3 regions of the Chryseobacterium lactis genome follow, and region 3 is predicted to be linked to each of the others. Evidence: riboswitches for the same ligand, from Rfam matches in the RefSeq annotation. Region 3 holds a riboswitch; each other region holds the start of a gene.

The links. Region 3 has a riboswitch for cobalamin ahead of EG342_RS13265 (T9SS type A sorting domain-containing protein). Riboswitches for the same ligand answer to the same signal wherever they lie in the genome.
Region 1: it holds a riboswitch for cobalamin, as region 3 does, so the genes downstream of both, EG342_RS24375 (TonB-dependent receptor plug domain-containing protein) here and EG342_RS13265 (T9SS type A sorting domain-containing protein) in region 3, are expected to answer to the same signal.
Region 2: it holds a riboswitch for cobalamin, as region 3 does, so the genes downstream of both, EG342_RS23530 (acyl-CoA thioesterase) here and EG342_RS13265 (T9SS type A sorting domain-containing protein) in region 3, are expected to answer to the same signal.

The regions. Positions count from the first base shown of each region.
Region 1 covers NZ_CP033924.1:5,459,568-5,465,751, reverse strand. Annotated here, with positions in the region: gene pafA (alkaline phosphatase PafA) at 1-1,204, shown strand, start outside; cobalamin riboswitch at 1,335-1,511, shown strand; gene EG342_RS24375 (TonB-dependent receptor plug domain-containing protein) at 1,545-3,383, shown strand; gene EG342_RS24370 (YncE family protein) at 3,400-4,461, shown strand; gene EG342_RS24365 (CCA tRNA nucleotidyltransferase) at 4,637-6,055, opposite strand; gene EG342_RS24360 (nuclear transport factor 2 family protein) at 6,093-6,184, opposite strand, start outside.
Region 2 covers NZ_CP033924.1:5,277,309-5,283,492, reverse strand. Annotated here, with positions in the region: gene EG342_RS23545 (PadR family transcriptional regulator) at 1-220, opposite strand, end outside; gene EG342_RS23540 (XAC2610-related protein) at 648-1,340, shown strand; gene EG342_RS23535 (HD domain-containing protein) at 1,345-1,935, shown strand; gene EG342_RS23530 (acyl-CoA thioesterase) at 2,044-2,427, opposite strand; cobalamin riboswitch at 2,542-2,724, opposite strand; gene EG342_RS23525 (hypothetical protein) at 2,759-3,559, opposite strand; gene EG342_RS23520 (serine hydrolase domain-containing protein) at 3,604-4,659, opposite strand; gene EG342_RS23515 (endonuclease MutS2) at 5,011-6,184, opposite strand, start outside.
Region 3 covers NZ_CP033924.1:2,965,931-2,972,114, reverse strand. Annotated here, with positions in the region: gene EG342_RS13275 (T9SS type A sorting domain-containing protein) at 1-963, shown strand, start outside; gene EG342_RS13270 (esterase-like activity of phytase family protein) at 1,050-2,315, opposite strand; cobalamin riboswitch at 2,572-2,759, shown strand; gene EG342_RS13265 (T9SS type A sorting domain-containing protein) at 2,831-3,946, shown strand; gene clpP (ATP-dependent Clp endopeptidase proteolytic subunit ClpP) at 4,149-4,835, opposite strand; gene dnaG (DNA primase) at 4,943-6,184, opposite strand, start outside.

The DNA of each region.
Region 1 (6,184 bases), 2.5 Mb from region 3:
GAGATTAGCCACTAATTTCCAAGGGAAAGTAATCGGGGTTTCTTTGAAGGACCGTGCTTCTATTCTTCCTGCGGGACATACTCCAAACGGGGCTTTCTGGTTTGATGACAGTACAGGAAATTTTATTACCAGTACATGGTATATGAATGATCTTCCTCAATGGGTAAAATCATTCAACTCTCAGAATTTGCCTGAAAAATTGGTTTCAAACGGTTGGAATACCTTACTTCCGATCAATCAGTATACGGAAAGTTCACCTGATAATTCTGCCTGGGAAGGATTACTGGGAAGTGCAAAAACCCCTACATTCCCTTACAGCAATTTAGCTCAGGATTATCAGACAAAAAAAGATAATATTCGTTACACTCCTTTTGGAAATACATTGACCTTGAAATTGGCGGAAGCTTCTGTAGAAGGTGAAAAACTGGGTGGAGATAATATTACGGATTTCTTAGCCATCAACCTGGCTTCCACAGATTATGCAGGACATAAATTCGGACCTAATTCTATTGAGGTAGAAGATGTGTATATCAGACTGGATCAGGATTTAGCAGAGTTTTTCAAATATCTTGATTCCAAAGTAGGAAAAGGGGAGTATACTGTTTTCCTTTCTGCTGACCACGGAGGAGCACATTCTGTAGGATTCCTTAAAGAGCATAAAATCACCACCGGTTTCTTTGGTGAAGGTGCAGAAAAAAATCTTAACCAAAAGCTGAAAGATAAGTTTGGAGCAGATAAATTAATCAATGCTATTGATAACTATCAGATATATTTTGACAGAAAAGTATTGGCAGATAGTAAACTGGAATTGGATGATGTAAGAAATTTTGCGGTAAAAGAACTGGAAAAAGATCCTACTGTTTTATATGCTGTTTCTGTAGATAAAGTGCAGGAGTCAAGTATTCCGGAGCCTATTAAACAAAGAATCATCAACGGAATCAACAGACAAAGAAGCGGAGATATTCAATTGATTTCTCACGACTCTATGCTTCCTCCATATTCTAAAACGGGAACAACACACAGCGTGTGGAATTCTTATGATTCACACATTCCGTTAATCTTTATGGGATGGGGAGTGCAGCACGGAGAAAGCAATAAAGCTTATCATATGACGGATATTGCACCTACGGTTTCTTCTTTATTGAAAATCCAGTTCCCAAGTGGAAATGTTGGAAATCCAATTACAGAAGTTATAGGTAAATAATTTAAAAAAGATATATACTTTATAATGGCTGCTTTCAGTATTGAAGGCAGCTTTTTTATTGTTACCGATCAGTAAATATCCGGAGTATGGCAAGCTATATTCTCCTTTTTGTCTAATACATTTAAAAAGCTATCTTTGCAAAAATTTTGGTTTCCAGGATATTGGAATGAAAAGGGAATCGGGTGTAACCCCCGGACTGTCCCCGCAACTGTAAATCGCAACAAAAGTTTCTGTAAAAAGCCACTGTCTGAAACGGGAAGGCACAGAAAGCGAAAGTCAGGAGACCTGCCAGAATCATAATCAAAAAAACATATTGCTTTCGGAGGAAAAGTAAAAGAGTATGGATATAAAAAGATCTTTAGTACTGCTTTTTTCATCGTATGGTTGTTTTCTTTTTGGACAGGAGAAGGCCATTGATACTATTTATATTTTCGACAGTCAGATGAATAAAGTAAAGCTTTTTCATCCTGTAAAGACCATTACGACTGAAGATGCCGAAAAAAACTCCACCAATCTTTCTGACCTGCTGAGATTTCAGTCACAACTCTATATTAAAGAAAACGGACGAGGTGCTGTTTCTTCTCCATCGTTCAGGGGGACCACGGCCCAGCAGACTGCTTTTGTCTGGAACGGGATCAATATAAATTCTATGTTTTTAGGGCAGGGAGATATCAATAATATTTCCTTATTTGGCTATGATCAGATCGGAATAAAAGCTGGAGGAGGAAGTGTAATTTATGGAAGTGGAGCCATCGGGGGAAGTATTCATTTGAATAATGATCTGAATTTTAACAAAGGATTTCATGGTTCTTTATTTTCAGAAGCAGCTTCTTTTAGTACCTATAATAACTTTGTTAAAGGGTCTTACAGTAATGATAAATTCAGCTTTAAGGCTTCCGGAAATTATTCAGCAAGTGAGAATAATTATAAGGTAGAAAACGAAGGGAAAACGTATACAAACGATAACGGACAGTATTATAATACCAATTTCAATATAGCTACAGCTTATAAAATTGCCCCTCATCATCAGATTTCATGGATTTCTGAATTCTTTAATGGAAGACAGCATTATCCTGTTTTTTTTGGAGATCTTGAAACGAAAACGAAGTATCATACTCAGAATATCCGAAGTCTTGTTTCCTGGGATTGGAATGAATCCAAATTCAGCAACTCATTCAAAGCCGCTTACACGGAAGAGAATTTCCAATATTTCAGCAATATTGACAAACCTTATACCAGTGGAGGAACCGGGAAAAACTATATCGTGAAAAATGATTTCAATTATTTCGTACATCCGAAATGGAATATCAATATCATCGCGGAATATCAGCTGAATAAAGGAAACGGAGAAGGAACTTCAATGGTGGGAGACGTTCACAGAAATATAGGTTCTGTTTCCGGATTATTAAGATACTTCACCACAAAAGATTTGCGTTTTGAGGCAGGAATAAAGAAGGATTTTGTGGAGGATATAAGTTCACCCGTTTTATTTTCTTTTTCAGGAAAATGGAATGCTGTAGATTGGTATCATGTAGGGTTGGATGTTTCCAGAAATTTCAAATTTTCAACATTCAATGACCTGTACTGGGGACAAGGTGGAAATAAAGATCTGAAGCCTGAAACATCCTATCAGTTTGAATGGAGAAACCAATTTATGGCAGGAGATTTTAAACTTTCTGTAATTCCGTACTATATGAATATCCGGGACATGATCAGATGGCTTCCGACACTTGCCGGATATTATGCAGCATTTAATACTGCAAAAGTAGAATCTTACGGGTTGGAGTCACAGTTGGGATACGAAAAAAAGTTTGGAAAACATATTTTGAAATCGAATCTGGGATATTCTTATACCAAATCTACAGATCTTAGTATTAAAAAACAGCTGATGTACGTACCTTATCACAAATTTACAGGAAGTATTGATTATCAATATGATTTTGTGAAAGTATATGTACAGGGAATGTTTAACGGACGTACCTATACAGATTCCAATGAAACAAAAGGTGCTGCACTTGATCCATATTTTGTAATGAATGCTGGTGCCGGTTTCACATTTTATAAAAATTATACGCTGGGCTTTAAGGTGAATAATATTTTTAATACAACTTATTACACGATGCTTTCTTATCCTTTACCACAAAGAAATTACAGTGTAAATCTCAATATCAACTTTTAAAATAAATTAATTAGATATGAATATCAGAAAAATTTTACCTCTTGCGTTTGCTTCTATGTTACTTTTCAATGTGTCTTGTAGCTCAGATAGCAGCGAAATGATTACGATGCCAACCACTCTTGAAAACGGAGTTCTTATTTCTAATGAAGGTGGATTTACTACTCCTACTGCAGATGTTTCTTTTGTAAGTAATAATCTGTCTTATGGGTTTAATAAAGTGTATTCAACAGCAAATAACGAACAATTAGGAAAAGTACTTCAGACGATTGGGTTCAACGGAAGTAATGCCTATCTGGTTTCTAATATTCCTAATAAAATTGATATTGTAAACCGTTATACTTTCAAAAAACAAACTACAGTAACAACTAATCTTGATGGTGCCAGAGGTATTGCTTTTTCCGGGAATCAATATTATGTAACCAACAATAATTTTGATACAGGAAAAAGAAAGCTTAACGTGTATAACGTTGCTGACAACTCTTTTGTGAAAAGTATTGATTTTACTAATGCTGCAGAAAAAGTAGTGGAAGCAGCAGGGAAAATTGTTGTACAAACTGACGGAATAGGATATGATGCAAGCTGGAACCCAATCCCAACGGGATACACTGTAACTGTGGTAAACCCATCTTCAAATACCGTAAGTCAGGTGATTAATCTTCCGACAAACGGAATTATCAGAGATCTTATTTCCTATCAGGGAAATGCTTATGCATTGGCTTCTGATAATACCAATTCATATATTTATAAGCTGAATACAGCGGATGGAACATATACTACAACAACTCTTACAGCTATTCCAAAGGTTCAAAAGCTAAGAGCAGCTGATAACAAGTTCTATTTCATCACCGATACCAATAAAATCTACGGAATGACAATTGGAACAACAACTCTTCCAACAGTTCCTATCGTAACGGCAACAGGGAATGTATACGGATTTGACGTTATTGACGGTAAGATTTTTGCCTCTGATGCAAGCTTTACAGCAGACAGTAAAGTAAATATTTACAATGCTACCAGTGGTACTTTATTGTTAAACTTTACCGCAGGAATCGGTACTAACGGTTTCTATAAAAACTAAAAGTTACGCTTCGGCGTACACTCAATAATTTTTTATTTTTTTTCATCATTTGTGTTTTTTTCCGGCCGGTTTCGAAGAAACCGGCCGGCTTTATTTTCAATAAATTAGATTGAAAATAAAAGCTCCGGCGGGATGAAATCCCGCCGGAGCTTTTGACAATATAGCTGTGCTATACTTATATTTTTAATCCCAGTTTTTCTGCTTCTGCAATCACAAATTGGGTAGCTTCTTCTTTTTCATTAGGAATCTCGCCTTCAAGAATCGCTTCTTTTACCTTTTCCTTTAAGATACCAATTTCGCGTCCAGGTTTCAGATTAAACATTTCCATAATCTCTTCACCGGTAATGGGAGGCTGGAAATTTCTTACCTGATCTTTTTCTTCTACTTCCTTGATCTTGACCGCAACATATTCGAAATTTCGTTTAAATTTCTCCTGTTTTTTAGAATTTTTAGTGGTAATATCCGCTTTACAAAGAGTGAAAAGATCTTCAAGGTTTTCACCGGCATCGAATAAAAGCCTTCTTAATGCAGAGTCTGAAGCATCATCTGTAATCAAAGCGATGGGTCTGGATGAAAGTTTTACCATCTTTTGTACATATTTCATATCACTTCCTAATGGCAATTTGAGTCTCTGGAAGAGAGTTTTTACCATTTTAGATCCTAAAAATTCATGCCCATGGAAAGTCCAGCCTGTTCCTTCTACAAATTTTTTAGTTGGCGCTTTTCCTATATCGTGAAGTAATGCAGACCAGCGTAACCATAGATTGTCTGTATTTACAGAAATATTATCTACTACTTCCAACGTATGGTAAAAATTGTCCTTATGCGTTTGCCCTTCCACTTCCTCTACACCTTTAAGCTCAAGCAGCTCAGGAATAATGAGTTTTAAAAGACCGGTCTGTTCCATTAATCTTAATCCTACAGAAGGTTTTTCGGAAAGCATGATTTTATTAAATTCCACCATAATCCTTTCCATAGAAACAATCTTGATTCTTTCTGCCTCCTGTTGGATGGCCTGTAAAGAATGCTCTTCAACAGTGAAATTGAGAGTCGATGCAAAACGTAAGGCTCTCATCATTCTCAACGGATCATCAGAATAGGTTTGTGCAGGTTCTAATGGTGTTCTTAAGATTTCTTTTTCAAGATCTTCGATACCATTAAATGGATCAATGAGTTCTCCGAAATTATCTTTATTTAAAGAAATGGCCATCGCATTGATGGTAAAATCCCGTCTCTTTTGATCATCTTCAAGGGTTCCGCCTTCTACTTCGGGTTTTCGGCTGTTTTCGGTGTAGCTTTCCTTTCTGGCACCCACAAACTCCAGTTCAAGTTCCTTATACTTGATCATAGCCGTTCCATAGGTTTTGAATACAGAAACCTTTAATTTTGGATCAATATCGGCTGCTACATTTTGCGCCAGCTCAATACCACTTTGCTCTGTGACAAAGTCAATGTCTGTAGAAGCTTTCCTCTTCATCAGAAGATCTCTCACATAACCACCCACGATATATACGGATTGGTTATTCCTTTCTGCAGCTTCAGAAATTATTTTGAAAAGTTTTAAATTTTTATTTTGATTAAGATTAATTTTCATCGTTTATAATAGTGTCAATTTCTACCAATGTCACTCATTAATCATAATGAGCATACATCCTACTAATTTTTCCTTCTTCATTAAAAAACATAACCTCAACAGCATGTTTATCCATAATAGACTTATAAA
Region 2 (6,184 bases), 2.3 Mb from region 3:
GTGGTCCTCCGGTAGATTCTTCCCATCTGTAGGAGAGAAATTCTCCGTTTTTAAGTCTAGTGAGAAGAGGGTAGAGGGTACCTTCCACAACATCCAGTTTTCCTTTTTTTAGTTCATCTATAAGGTCGGAAACATACATTTCACGATGATTGATGAGACTTAAAATACAGAATTCCAGAATTCCTTTTCGCATTTGCGCTTTGGTATTTTCAGTATTCATCTTTGATAAGTTTTGTTAATTAGTTATATTTTTAGAATAATACTCCTAGCTAGTTGAGCGTATTCTAATTTTACATTACAAAGATATGTAAATAAAATGGTATTATGCAATACAAAGTAGTGAAATTTTTAAAATAAATTATTTAATTATCTGTTAATCAGTGTAATAAATTTTGTACTGGTTTTTTTAAAAATAAAGAATTCTTTAAAAGAGATAGATTTTTGACTTAAAATGTAAAGGCAAATGCATCAAATGTCCAATTTTAAATTTGTATTGTAGCAGCAGATTCATTTCTTTCCTTTTGAAAAAACAGCTTTTATATCATGCTGAGAGATCCTATTCATCAATTATATTTTGAAATCGATAGTATGATTTGTATTTTTGTTATGAAATTTTTTTAACACATCAATCCATTTTTACTATTACTATGAAAAGATTTAATGTATATAAGAGTTTATCGACTCTTGTTTTATTGGGACCTTTATGTTTCGGACAATACAAATTTGAGGTGAAAAATGCCTCTAAAAACTATACTGTCATCATCAATGTAGAAAATTGCTACGATGGGAGGTGTCATGATAAAGGAACAGTAGAATTATTTGACAATAAAAACACCAAGGTTCAGACTTTTACTTCTGAAGAACTGGTTATAGAATTAAATGAAAATCAAAAACCTACATCCGGAAAGCTAATACAATTGACAGAGCAGCAAAGTCCTGTTATCATTGATGACTTTAATTTCGATGGAACGGAAGATATTGCGATAAGAAACGGAAATAACGGAAATTATCAAAGCGATTCCTACGATGTCTATGTATTCAATAGTACAAGAATGGCTTTTGTGAAAAGTAAAGAACTGACAGATCTTGCTTCTAATGCGCTGGGACTATTTAATGTAGATTATAAGAGAAAGCGTCTTATTTCTACAGGAAAATCCGGTTGTTGCAGAATTTTTACCACAGAATATGAAGTGGTTCCGAATAAAGGATTAGAGTCAGTATTAGAGAAAGAGGAAGATATGACGGAAGAAAGTCGTGTAAAGGTGATTACCAAAGAGAAAATAAATAATAAATGGGTGACTAAAACTAAAGTTTATCCTGCAGATAAATATAATAGATAATACAATGAAGATACAGAAAGAGATCGATTTTATTCTGGCCGTAGATGCTTTGAAGAACGTGCAGAGAAGAAATTATAATGCAGATGATTCCAGAAGAGAAAACACTGCAGAACACTCGTGGCAGATTATTATCCTGGCTCAGATTCTTTTTCCATATGCGAAAAACCGTGCGGATATTGATTTACTGAGAGTAATAAGAATGCTTTCAATACATGATCTGGTGGAAATTGAAGCCGGTGATACTTTCTTATTTGATGAGAAAGCCATGGTTGGAAAATTCGAGCGAGAAAAGATTTCTGCTCAAAAGATTTTCGGGATTCTGGATGAGCCACTGCGTACGGAATTCTTTAATTTATGGCTTGAGTTTGAAGAAGAAAAAACACCGGATGCTATTTTTGCATGTTCTATCGACAGAATTATGCCTTTCATCCTGAATTCTCACACTTCAGGAAAAAGCTGGACAGAAGCCGGAGTGACCGAAAAACAAATCAGAAATATGCTTGAAAATGCCATCAGCAGAGCATCAGATGAAATGGGTGAGGCTTTTGAATTGCTATTGAGCAGAAGTTTGGAAACAGAGAAAGTACAGAAGTAATTTAGAATTTAAATAATATATAGAGCCGACTATTTAGTCGGCTTCTTTCGTGTGAGAACTGTATTGAGTAAATAGTTTCGGGCGGCCAAAGGCCGCCCGAAACTTTTATTATAGAATTTGGATTGGCTTTTTAAATTCGTCAATCGCTACAAAAGTGAAATCCCCGACAATGGCTTTTTCTCTTTCATAAGAGTACATCTGTTCGGTGAAGATCTCAACGTTTACTTTCATACTGGTCTTTCCAACGTAAGAAACTTTTCCGATCAACTCAACAATCGTTCCTGCAGGTATAGGTTTTTTAAAATCGATTTTATCACTGCTTACCGTTACCACTCTTTTTCTTGCAAAGCGGGTAGCGGTGATGAAGGCTACTTCATCCATCAGCTGCATTGCTGTACCTCCGAAAAGAGTATCATAATGATTGGTTGTGTTCGGGAAAACTGCTTTAAAGATTCTTGTTTCGGATGCTTCAATTCTTTCTTCTGTAGTCATATTTCATTATTAATTAAAGCGAAATGAAATCTATTAAAACAACAGAATAATGACAGGAACCTTAGAAATCCCTGAAACATCCATCAGATCAATATAACTTCAGATCGCGAAAGTTGCTTGTTTAAGAAAAAGGCAGGTCTCCTGACTTGTAACATCTTTTATCTCCTTCCCATGCCTCGCACAGTGGATCTTTTTATAAAAGACTTCAGTTACTTTACAGTTGCGCGACAGTCCGTGATTTTCACACGATTCCCTTTTAATCTGCGGTTAAGCAGAACCAGTTTCTGTGATGAATAAGTGGTAAAACTTTTCGGGTGCAAAAATAATGAAATTATTCCGGATTATGATAAATAATCTGACTGATCACTCTTCCTTTTTTGATCGTCCAAAGAGTCGTATATCTGTATTCTCCCGAACCATTGGTCATATAAAGAAAGATATTGTCGTTGTCCAGAGCAGTTACCGCTACATTATTGAAATCCATCGTAGGCTGGAACATATTTTTGATAGCTTCTCTTACAAAAACGGAACCTCGTCCGGGTTGCTGAACTCTGATTGATTTAATTTCAGTCATTCCTTCCGGAAGATCATTGCCGATTCCCCAGGGCTTTATTTTATCAATAGTAAGGATTTTACCTTCAGCATCTTTTTCCTTTTTACGGTACCCGGCGTTGGAAGGGTACACATCGATAACGACTTTACTTCTTTGGGCCGTAGGGACTTTAGGATCAGAATTATCTGTGAATATCATTGATTTCCCGTTTTTAGATTTCGAAGGCGTGTATGCCGGAAGCTGATCGATATAGGCAATACGCTCTTTATTAACCATTCCTTCCTTATCAAGGGTTTCATACCTTACGAAGGGTTTATCCTCATCCTGTTTTTCAGGATATTTAATCCAGATCCACTCCGTTTCTCCGGGAGCGGGTTTTACGTAAACAAATACATCCCCTTTACGCATGCGGATTTTATCTACAATTTTTCTGTAGTTATCCTTATGAACGCGTACATTGGCGTATCCTTCTTCAGCTTTTACAACACCGAAAGGAACTTTATTCTGACCTTTAACGAATGCCAAAGAAAAAATGCTGAAAGCGGATAAATAGAATGCTTTGTTTACAGAAATCATCATTACAAATTTTTGATTTCCCAAATATATAAATTAAATGGACGAATTTAAAGAATAGTCTTTCCAATTTTTGCGGCGTAATCACCCAGGTTGGTCTCGTTGGTATTTGATAGAATAATGATACTTAAATCATTGTTCAAATAATGAAACCATACGCAATTTGCACCTTCTATTTTTCCATACCGTTCCATTCTTTTGTACTTTTTAACGTCTCGAATCCAGACACTGTATCCATAATCATCCAGACCTGGATTCAGAAGCTTGTCTAAAGTTTCTTTTTTGATGAGTTGATAATCAAAAAGAGCATTGTTAAATTTGATAAGATCAGATGTACAGGAATACATAGCACCCGCAGCAGAAAAGTCTCCTACATACATGGGAATATTTGGAATTAAATGATCAAGATTTTTATCCTTGTAATAAGGGGTTGCCAAATTCTCTATCAATTTATAATGAGAAATAAGCCCCGAATTGTACATTTTTAAAGGGATAAGGATTTTTTGACTTAGTATTTCTTCATAGGTCATTTGATACATAACTTCCAAAATTCGGCCTAGGATCATATATTCTCCATTATTATAATCAAATTTTGTTCCCGGTTTATTCACCAACGGATTGGAACAAAATTGAGTTACAATCTCTTTTAATTGATACGGTCTATTATAGAATCCTAATCCGTATTTTAAAAAATTTTCATCTCTTGCTGTGTCTGTATTTTTCATTCCGGAGGTATGATTTAATAACTGGTGAATAGATACCTTAGATCCAGCTTCCCCTTTGTAATCGGGTAAATAGTCAAGTATTTTTTTATTTAAATCAATTTTTCCTTGATCTACAAGCTGAAGAATTAGAACAGCAGTAAAGGTTTTGGTTATAGAACAAACCTGGTATTTGGTATCGTTTGTGGTCGGCGAATTGAAAGACCGCTCAGCGACACCAAAACTTTTATGATAAATTATTTTTGAATCTTTTTGAATTAAAACCGTTCCATTAAATTGATTCTCAAGGGCATATTTTTCAACAAATTGTCCTACTTTTTGGGCTTGCCCGAAAGCAGAATGACAAAATAGTGAGAGAAGTACAATAATTAATATTTTAGGCATTTTAATGAGTTTATTGAGTAGGATTTTTCACCGATGATCATTTTGCATTCTAAGAAAAATGATTGCTTTTGAGTGATTCATTAATCTATTTCTTATGATGACTAATGTACTAATTTATTGATCGTCTGCAAATTATTATTTCTAGGGTTAATAAATTAGTAATATAGTTTTCTTTTGATAAATAAGACCTAAGATTGATTAATCCGGGCTATAAAATGGCAAAAAGATGCTGTCCGGTGGAACTTCGCAACATGATAAACAATAATCCTTATAAAAGTTTTAAATATAAAAAGGTCGGAATTTCTTCCGACCCCAGCTGGTTTAACAGCTTTTTTTATTTTTTAAACTGAGTTAAATTCGTTCTAACTCATCTGCATTAATCGTAGTCTTGAATGTTCCGTAGTTGACAATCACTTTGTTTCGGGAGATTTTCTCAATCGTTCCTACGCTGGTACTTCCCGTAATACGGACACGTTGTCCTATCTTCATCCATACCGCACGGTCGCTTTTGCGTTTTTCCTCTAACTTTTCATTGGTTTCTGCAATTTTTTCAATCACTTCTTCCTTTTTAAGTTGTTGCGTAATCTTCCTTTTAACAACCTGCAGACGTTTGGATTCATCCTGATCACTTCCCAGTTTTCTGAATTTTTCCTGTTCAAGAAGCTTTACAAAATCTTTTACAACATCCTTCCTTGATTTTCCTTTGGTATAGCTGTCGATGAAGGTTTCAATTTTGTTTCCGAACTGAAGTTTGCGGTGTTCTTCTTCATATAATTTCTGGAAATTGAATAACTTCTGCTGAAGCTGATCATTCAGTTTCTGAAGGTTATCACGTTTATCTTCTACGGATTCTTTTCTTTCTGCAAGGTCAGATTTCAGTTTTTCAACCTCATATTTTTCCTGCTGAAGCTTTACAATCGTTTTATCAAGATTCACAATATCATGCTCCACTTTTTTCTTTGCCGAATGAATGATAAATCTTGGGATTTTATTCTTTTCCGCTACTTCAAAGGTAAATGAGCTTCCTGCCTGACCAACTTCCAGTTTATACATGGGTTCCAGCGTTTCTTCGTTGAAAAGCATTGCTGCATTCTCTGCATTCGGAAGTTGCTCTATAACCAGTTTAATATTGGTATAGTGAGTCGTAATGATTGCAAAACTCTTTTTGTCATAGAAGTATTCCATAAAGCTTTCTGCCAGAGCACCTCCAAGCTCAGGATCAGAACCGGTTCCGAACTCATCAATCAGTAAAAGCGTGTCTGAATCGGCCTCACGGATAATTCCTGACATTTTCTTCAATCGGGATGAATAGGTCGATAGATGATTCTCAATGGATTGGTTGTCACCGATATCCGTCATCATTTTTTCAAAGAAAAACATTTCAGACTTAGGATGTACAGGAACCAGAATACCACTTTGGATCATCAGTTGCAACAATCCTACGGTTTTCAGTGTGATGGATTTCCCGCCGGCATTAGGACCGGAAATACAGATAATTCTGTTATGTTCCGTCAAGGCTAAGGTT
Region 3 (6,184 bases):
ACACTGTGGGCTTGGGGACGTAATACTGATGGAATATTGGGGGATGGTACAACCATCGACAGAAATACACCAACACAAATCGGAACTGCAACGAATTGGAAAAGCATCAGTGTTGGATATAGTCATTCACTGGCAATCAAAACAGATGGAACTCTATGGGGATGGGGACACAATGGCTATGGACAAGTAGGCAATGGATCAACAACAAACAAAACCATCCCGGTACAGATAGGAACAGCTACTGATTGGCAAAGTATTGATGCCGGTTATAGTTATTCTGTAGCCACAAAAACAAACGGAACCCTTTGGGCTTGGGGATATAATCACTATGGACAACTCGGAGATGGAACATTAGCTGATAAGCATTCACCAGTACAAATTGGAACAGGAAACAATTGGCAAAACATATCTGCTGGGGGGCGTTCTGTCTTTGCTATAAAAACCGATAAAACATTATGGGCATGGGGAGAAAATGGTTTCGGTCAATTAGGTAATGGTACCATGTATACGAGCGTTCTTGTACCAACACAAAACGGAACGGAGACTAATTGGCAAAATATATCATCCGGTACGAAACATACTTTCGTTACCAAAGCAGATGGTACATCTTGGCTATGTGGAAGCAATGGCAGCGGGCAATTAGCAGATGGAACTACCACCAATAGAAATACCCTTATTTCTCTGGCTTGCCCCACGGCTACCTTAGCAGTTGATGAGACTTCAACAACATCAGACCATCTAAAAATTCACCCTAATCCCGTACATGACAACTTAAATATTTCGTTTGACCAAAAGATTCTTACAGTTATGGTCTACAATATGGCAGGACAACAAATACTTACTAAAGCAATCAATGATAATAAAGGAACAGTGGATATTTCTTCTTTAGGATCCGGAACGTACCTGGTTAAGATAAATACAGATAATGATATTGCCAAAACGATAAAGGTAATCAAACGATAAGTATCAACAAAAACCTCTAAAACAAGCAATAATGCAATAAAAACGGCGGAATCTTCGATTCCGCCGTTTTCTTTAAAAAAATCTAATTATTGAATATCGACTACGTACATAGTTCCTTTGTCTACTTTACCTGTTTTAGGTAAAATTTTGGCTTTTGGGTTCCCGTTTCCGTCATCTACTACTCCGAAGTCATCATCATTGAAGACAGCCAGTTTATTATTTCCGAGATAAACAATCCCTTCAAATTTATCATGTTCATACCCTAGTTTTGTAACAAGATTTACTGCTAATGTTTTTGAAACTGCTTTGATTCCTGCAGTGGCAAGTTCATCCCAGGTACATTCTTCCAATGCTTTATTATTCACCTTCATTCCGTCAACGGCAGTAAAATCAGATCCGGTAACATCGGTTGCTCCGCCGATGTTGATTCTGTATACTTTCTTGATTCCTCCCTGAGATCCAAAGTTTCCATCTCTTTCTATCACTAAGAATTCGGTATTGCTTAAAGCTGTAATATCACAGACAGAATCCGAAGCACCACCATCCTGCTTGTATAAAAACTGCTTAGTCTGGCCGGTAACCGTATCGAAAGTCACAATTCTCGTTAAAGTTGTATTCTTTGCGGCAGTTTTATTGGGAACATACATCATGGATTGCATAGTACCTACCAACGTTCTTCCATCCGGTGTTAAGCAAAGTCCTTCCATTCCTCTGTTGGCTCTTCTTTTTGCTAAAACCGCAGGCAGTTTTCTCGTTCCTGTATTTACTCCAACCGGACTTATTCTTTCCATTTCTATGCCTTCAGCGCTGTAATGAACGATATGCGGACCATACTCATCAGAAACCCAGAAAGTACCGTCTGGAGCTGCCACAATACTTTCACTGTCCAATCCATATTTATCTGTTCCCAAGACATTTCCTGTTGCATCATAAGCAACTTCTCCGGTACTTCCCATTCCTACAGGGTTTGGTAATCCAGTAATTGGTTGCCCGGATGGATTTTTAAGTTTAATATATTTGATTACCTCAATATTTCCTTCGGCATTAATTTTAAAATGCATAATTGTTGGGGTAAAATTGGGGGTCAAAAACTTTTTACCGTTCAGATAATCTGTATTCGGGCCACGGTCGGTAATGACATAAAACTCTCCTTTCCTGGATGGATGAGCCGCTGCACCGGAACCAAATCCGCCATTGATCACATCTACTCCATTGATGGTTGCCATTTTTGTAAAAGCAAACTCCTGAGGAAGCTTCGAATAATTGATATCCTGGTTATTTGCATTGTCATCATCTTTATTACAAGAGAATAATGCGGTCATAACCAGCGCCGGTAATAGTAGTTTTTTCATATTAACTTTTATGGCGCGAAAGTATAAATTGATTGTAAACTGATCTTAAATACAATGATAATTATATTTTAACAATAGAATCTCCAAAATGAATTCAATATAAACAACAAAAACTCAAAATTAACATAACAAATAAAGCATTTAACTCCAATTCATTAACAATCAGTCAAATTAAAAATTTCAACTGTACTCAACGATCCGAACATTCGGGGAAGAAGAGAAATAATTCACAAAACGGTTCCGGAATTTATATGATATATTTGCGGCGTTTTAAGGTTGAACATTGTTCATTAATAGGGAATCAAGTGAGAATATCAATTCTTGAGCTGTACCCGCAACTGTAAGCTGTTTTACCTATAGTTACATCATACCACTGGCCCAAAATCCCGGGAAGGTTTAGTATAGGATGCGAGCCAGGAGACCTGCCTTGGAAAAACTTTTAATTTGAGGATTGAGGATATTAGTCCTTTTCCATTTAATAAGTTTCGGGAATAAAACTTTAATTTAATTATATCATGAGAAAAATCTATTTCTTTTTCTTACTGTTTTGCATGCAGTTTTTATGGGCTCAATTTACAGAAAATGACATCCGTTTTTGGGTGGGAACAGGTTCTAAAAAAGCTTATTTTGTCACTGATTTTAATGACAATAATACTCCAGAATCTTATGCCTGGGGATATCGTTTTGACTCCAACAATTTAACCATGGAGGACATGATCAATGCTATTGTAACGGCAGAACCTAAAATGGCTGTTGACATTCCTACCGGCTTCCTTTTTAGCCTTACTTATAATGATCACACTCCTTCTACCGATGATTATTGGATTACCTGGTCCGGACCCGGCGCAGAAAATATGACCTGGAATAATGGTGTTGGCTATACTCCGCTAGTTGATGGAAACTGGTATGGGGTGACTTACGGATCTGATGATACCGTTATCAATACTCCGCCATCTGTACCTGTTGCAGCTTATAGTTCTCAATGGTACAAATCATCGCAGATTACTAACTGGATTGGAACCGGAAGTAATAAAAGTCTTGTGGTGATTGATTTTGGAACTGACACTACCACCGGAAATGCCAATTCTTTTGTCTTTGGAATTCAATACAACGGAAGTATAAATGCAGAACAGGCGCTGCAACTCATTCAAAGTCAAAGTTCTTATTTCAGTTTTACCGAAGGAAATGGTCAGATTTCTAACCTGTCACTTAATAGTTTTACCGGAAATACTTCCGGATCGGAAAGCTGGAAACTGTACAAAGGGAAAGACCTCTCAAGCTGGCAACAGAAAGCTGATCTTTCGCAGATCCAGTTGGGAAATAATGACTGGCTGGGCTTAAGCTTTGGACAAAGAAGACCATTTATCCCTACAGAAGCGATTGATGCAACACTTGGTACCTCAACGGTGAATAAAAAAGTTTTTAATATTTACCCAAATCCGGCCAGTGATTTTATTCAAATCGACACTACCGATAGCCTGAAAGAAGTAAATATTTATTCGGTTACCGGACAAAAAGTAATGACTTCCCAAACTGCAAGAATTAATATTCAGTCTTTACACTCAGGAGTGTATTTTGTTGAGATTAAAACAGCCAAAAACTCTAGTATTCACAAGGTTGTAAAGAAATAAGTATTGGTTAACCACCCCGTCAAAAATTCTTTGAATTTTTGCCACCCCTCCGGAGGAGGGGAACATTCACCTCTTCAATTCGAGGGATGCAGATAACAGGACTGATACATTGACCGTAGATAATTCCTAATGAAACTGACAGTTTGATACAAAAAGAAACGCACCGGATTGGTGCGTTTCTTTTTTATGATTTTACAATCAATTATTTTTTCTCTGTAGATCTCTGTAAAACCTCATCTACCATTCCGTAGCCTTTTGCTTCTTCAGAAGTCATCCAGTAGTCTCTGTCAGAAGATTTTTCAACCCACTCATATGTTTGTCCTGAATGGTGACCAATGATCTCATAAAGCTCCTGCTTTAATTTCAACATTTCTCTCAGGTTGATTTCCATATCAGAAGCAACTCCTTGTGCTCCTCCTGACGGCTGGTGAATCATTACTCTTGAGTGCTTAAGAGCAGAACGTTTTCCTTTTTCTCCGGCAACCAATAATACAGCTCCCATTGAAGCGGCCATACCTGTACAGATTGTCGCAACATCCGGCTTAATGATCTGCATTGTGTCATAAATTCCAAGACCTGCATACACGCTACCTCCAGGAGAGTTGATGTAGATCTGAATATCTTTAGACGGGTCTGCACTTTCTAAGAATAAAAGCTGAGCCGTCACGATATTGGCAACCTGATCATCAATACCTGTTCCCAGGAAGATAATTCTGTCCATCATCAAACGAGAAAAAACGTCCATTTGAGCAACATTTAATCTTCTTTCTTCCATGATGTACGGAGTAAGATTCGTTGGGCCATACATTCCCATATACTGATCGGTAACCAAACCGTTATTTCCTAAATGTTTTACAGAGAAATCTCTGAATTCCTTTTTAATGTCCATATTTCTATTATGTATTATTTTAAATTTTTTCAAAGTTTAAATTACAATATTTATTCCTAAAAATTTATAGGACTTTTTGTCACAGAATACAAAAAATTGTATTTAAACTATCTTTTTCGATCTCCATAAATGCCTTTGATAGGAGAATATTCGATCATATTGCTCAATCGTATGGAAGCCTGTTTCAATAAAGTAATCTTTTTGATCAGTTCAAAGTATTTCGTTTCATCTGTACTACTATGCTGATCAAGTTCTTTTGCCGTTTCCTTGATTAAATAGTCAATATATCTGTATTTGTGCAGCAGAACATCACCTTTAATCTGATCTGCCACTTTATCACCATAATTAGGGGGATAGATATTTCTGGAAGCCCAGTTTTCAAGCTCATCCAAAGGAATCAACGCATCTACAACCTTTGTTGTAATTTCTTCATCCATAAAAGATACAAAAAAGTTTCCACTTCTCAATTCTTCCTTCTGAATTCCCTCCTTTACCTGGTTGATAATAATTTCATTTTCTTTCACTAAAAAGGCATATTGTTCCTCGTCAAAATGATGGAGAATTTCTTCAATAACCGTAATCTGGTATTCTTCATTCTGATCATTTTTTCTCTTCAATACGATGTCGCCAAACATCAGCATATGATCTACCAGTTTATTTTCCATAAACAGAACATCATACAGAAAAGGGTCTTCTTTCTCCTGATCCAGAGGAACAATCTCCATCTTCGGAGCCGCTTTTTCTTTTTGCTGCTGCTGAACATGATGAGTCTGGTTCTGCGTGATCTGCTTCTGAACATCCAGTTCATTAAAAAGACTCTGCTCAGAAAGGCCGAATTTATTGGAAACTTCCTTAAGATATACTTCCCTTTTCAGCGCATTCTGTACAAAGGAAACCGATTTTACGATATCACGTATTGCTTCTGCCTTTTTAATAGGATCATTTCCGATGTCCCTTAACAGGATTTCCGCTTTAAAGTCGATAAAATCCATCGCTTCATTTTCGATGTATTTTTCAACATATTCCTGCGGATGCTTTCGGGCAAAGGAATCCGGGTCATCGCCATCAGGGAAGAGCAATACACGAATGTTCATCCCTTCAGTAAGCAACATATCAATACTTCGGAAACTTGCTTTAATACCGGCATTATCACCATCAAAAAGAATGGTTACGTTTTCCGTAAGCCTTTTAATCAACTTAATCTGCTCTGTAGTGAGAGAAGTTCCGGAACTCGCCACCACATTTTCAATGCCTGACATATGGAGTGAAATAACATCCATATAACCTTCCACAAGAAGACAGGCATTCTTTCTTGAGATGGATTGTTTACTCTGGTTTAATCCATAAAG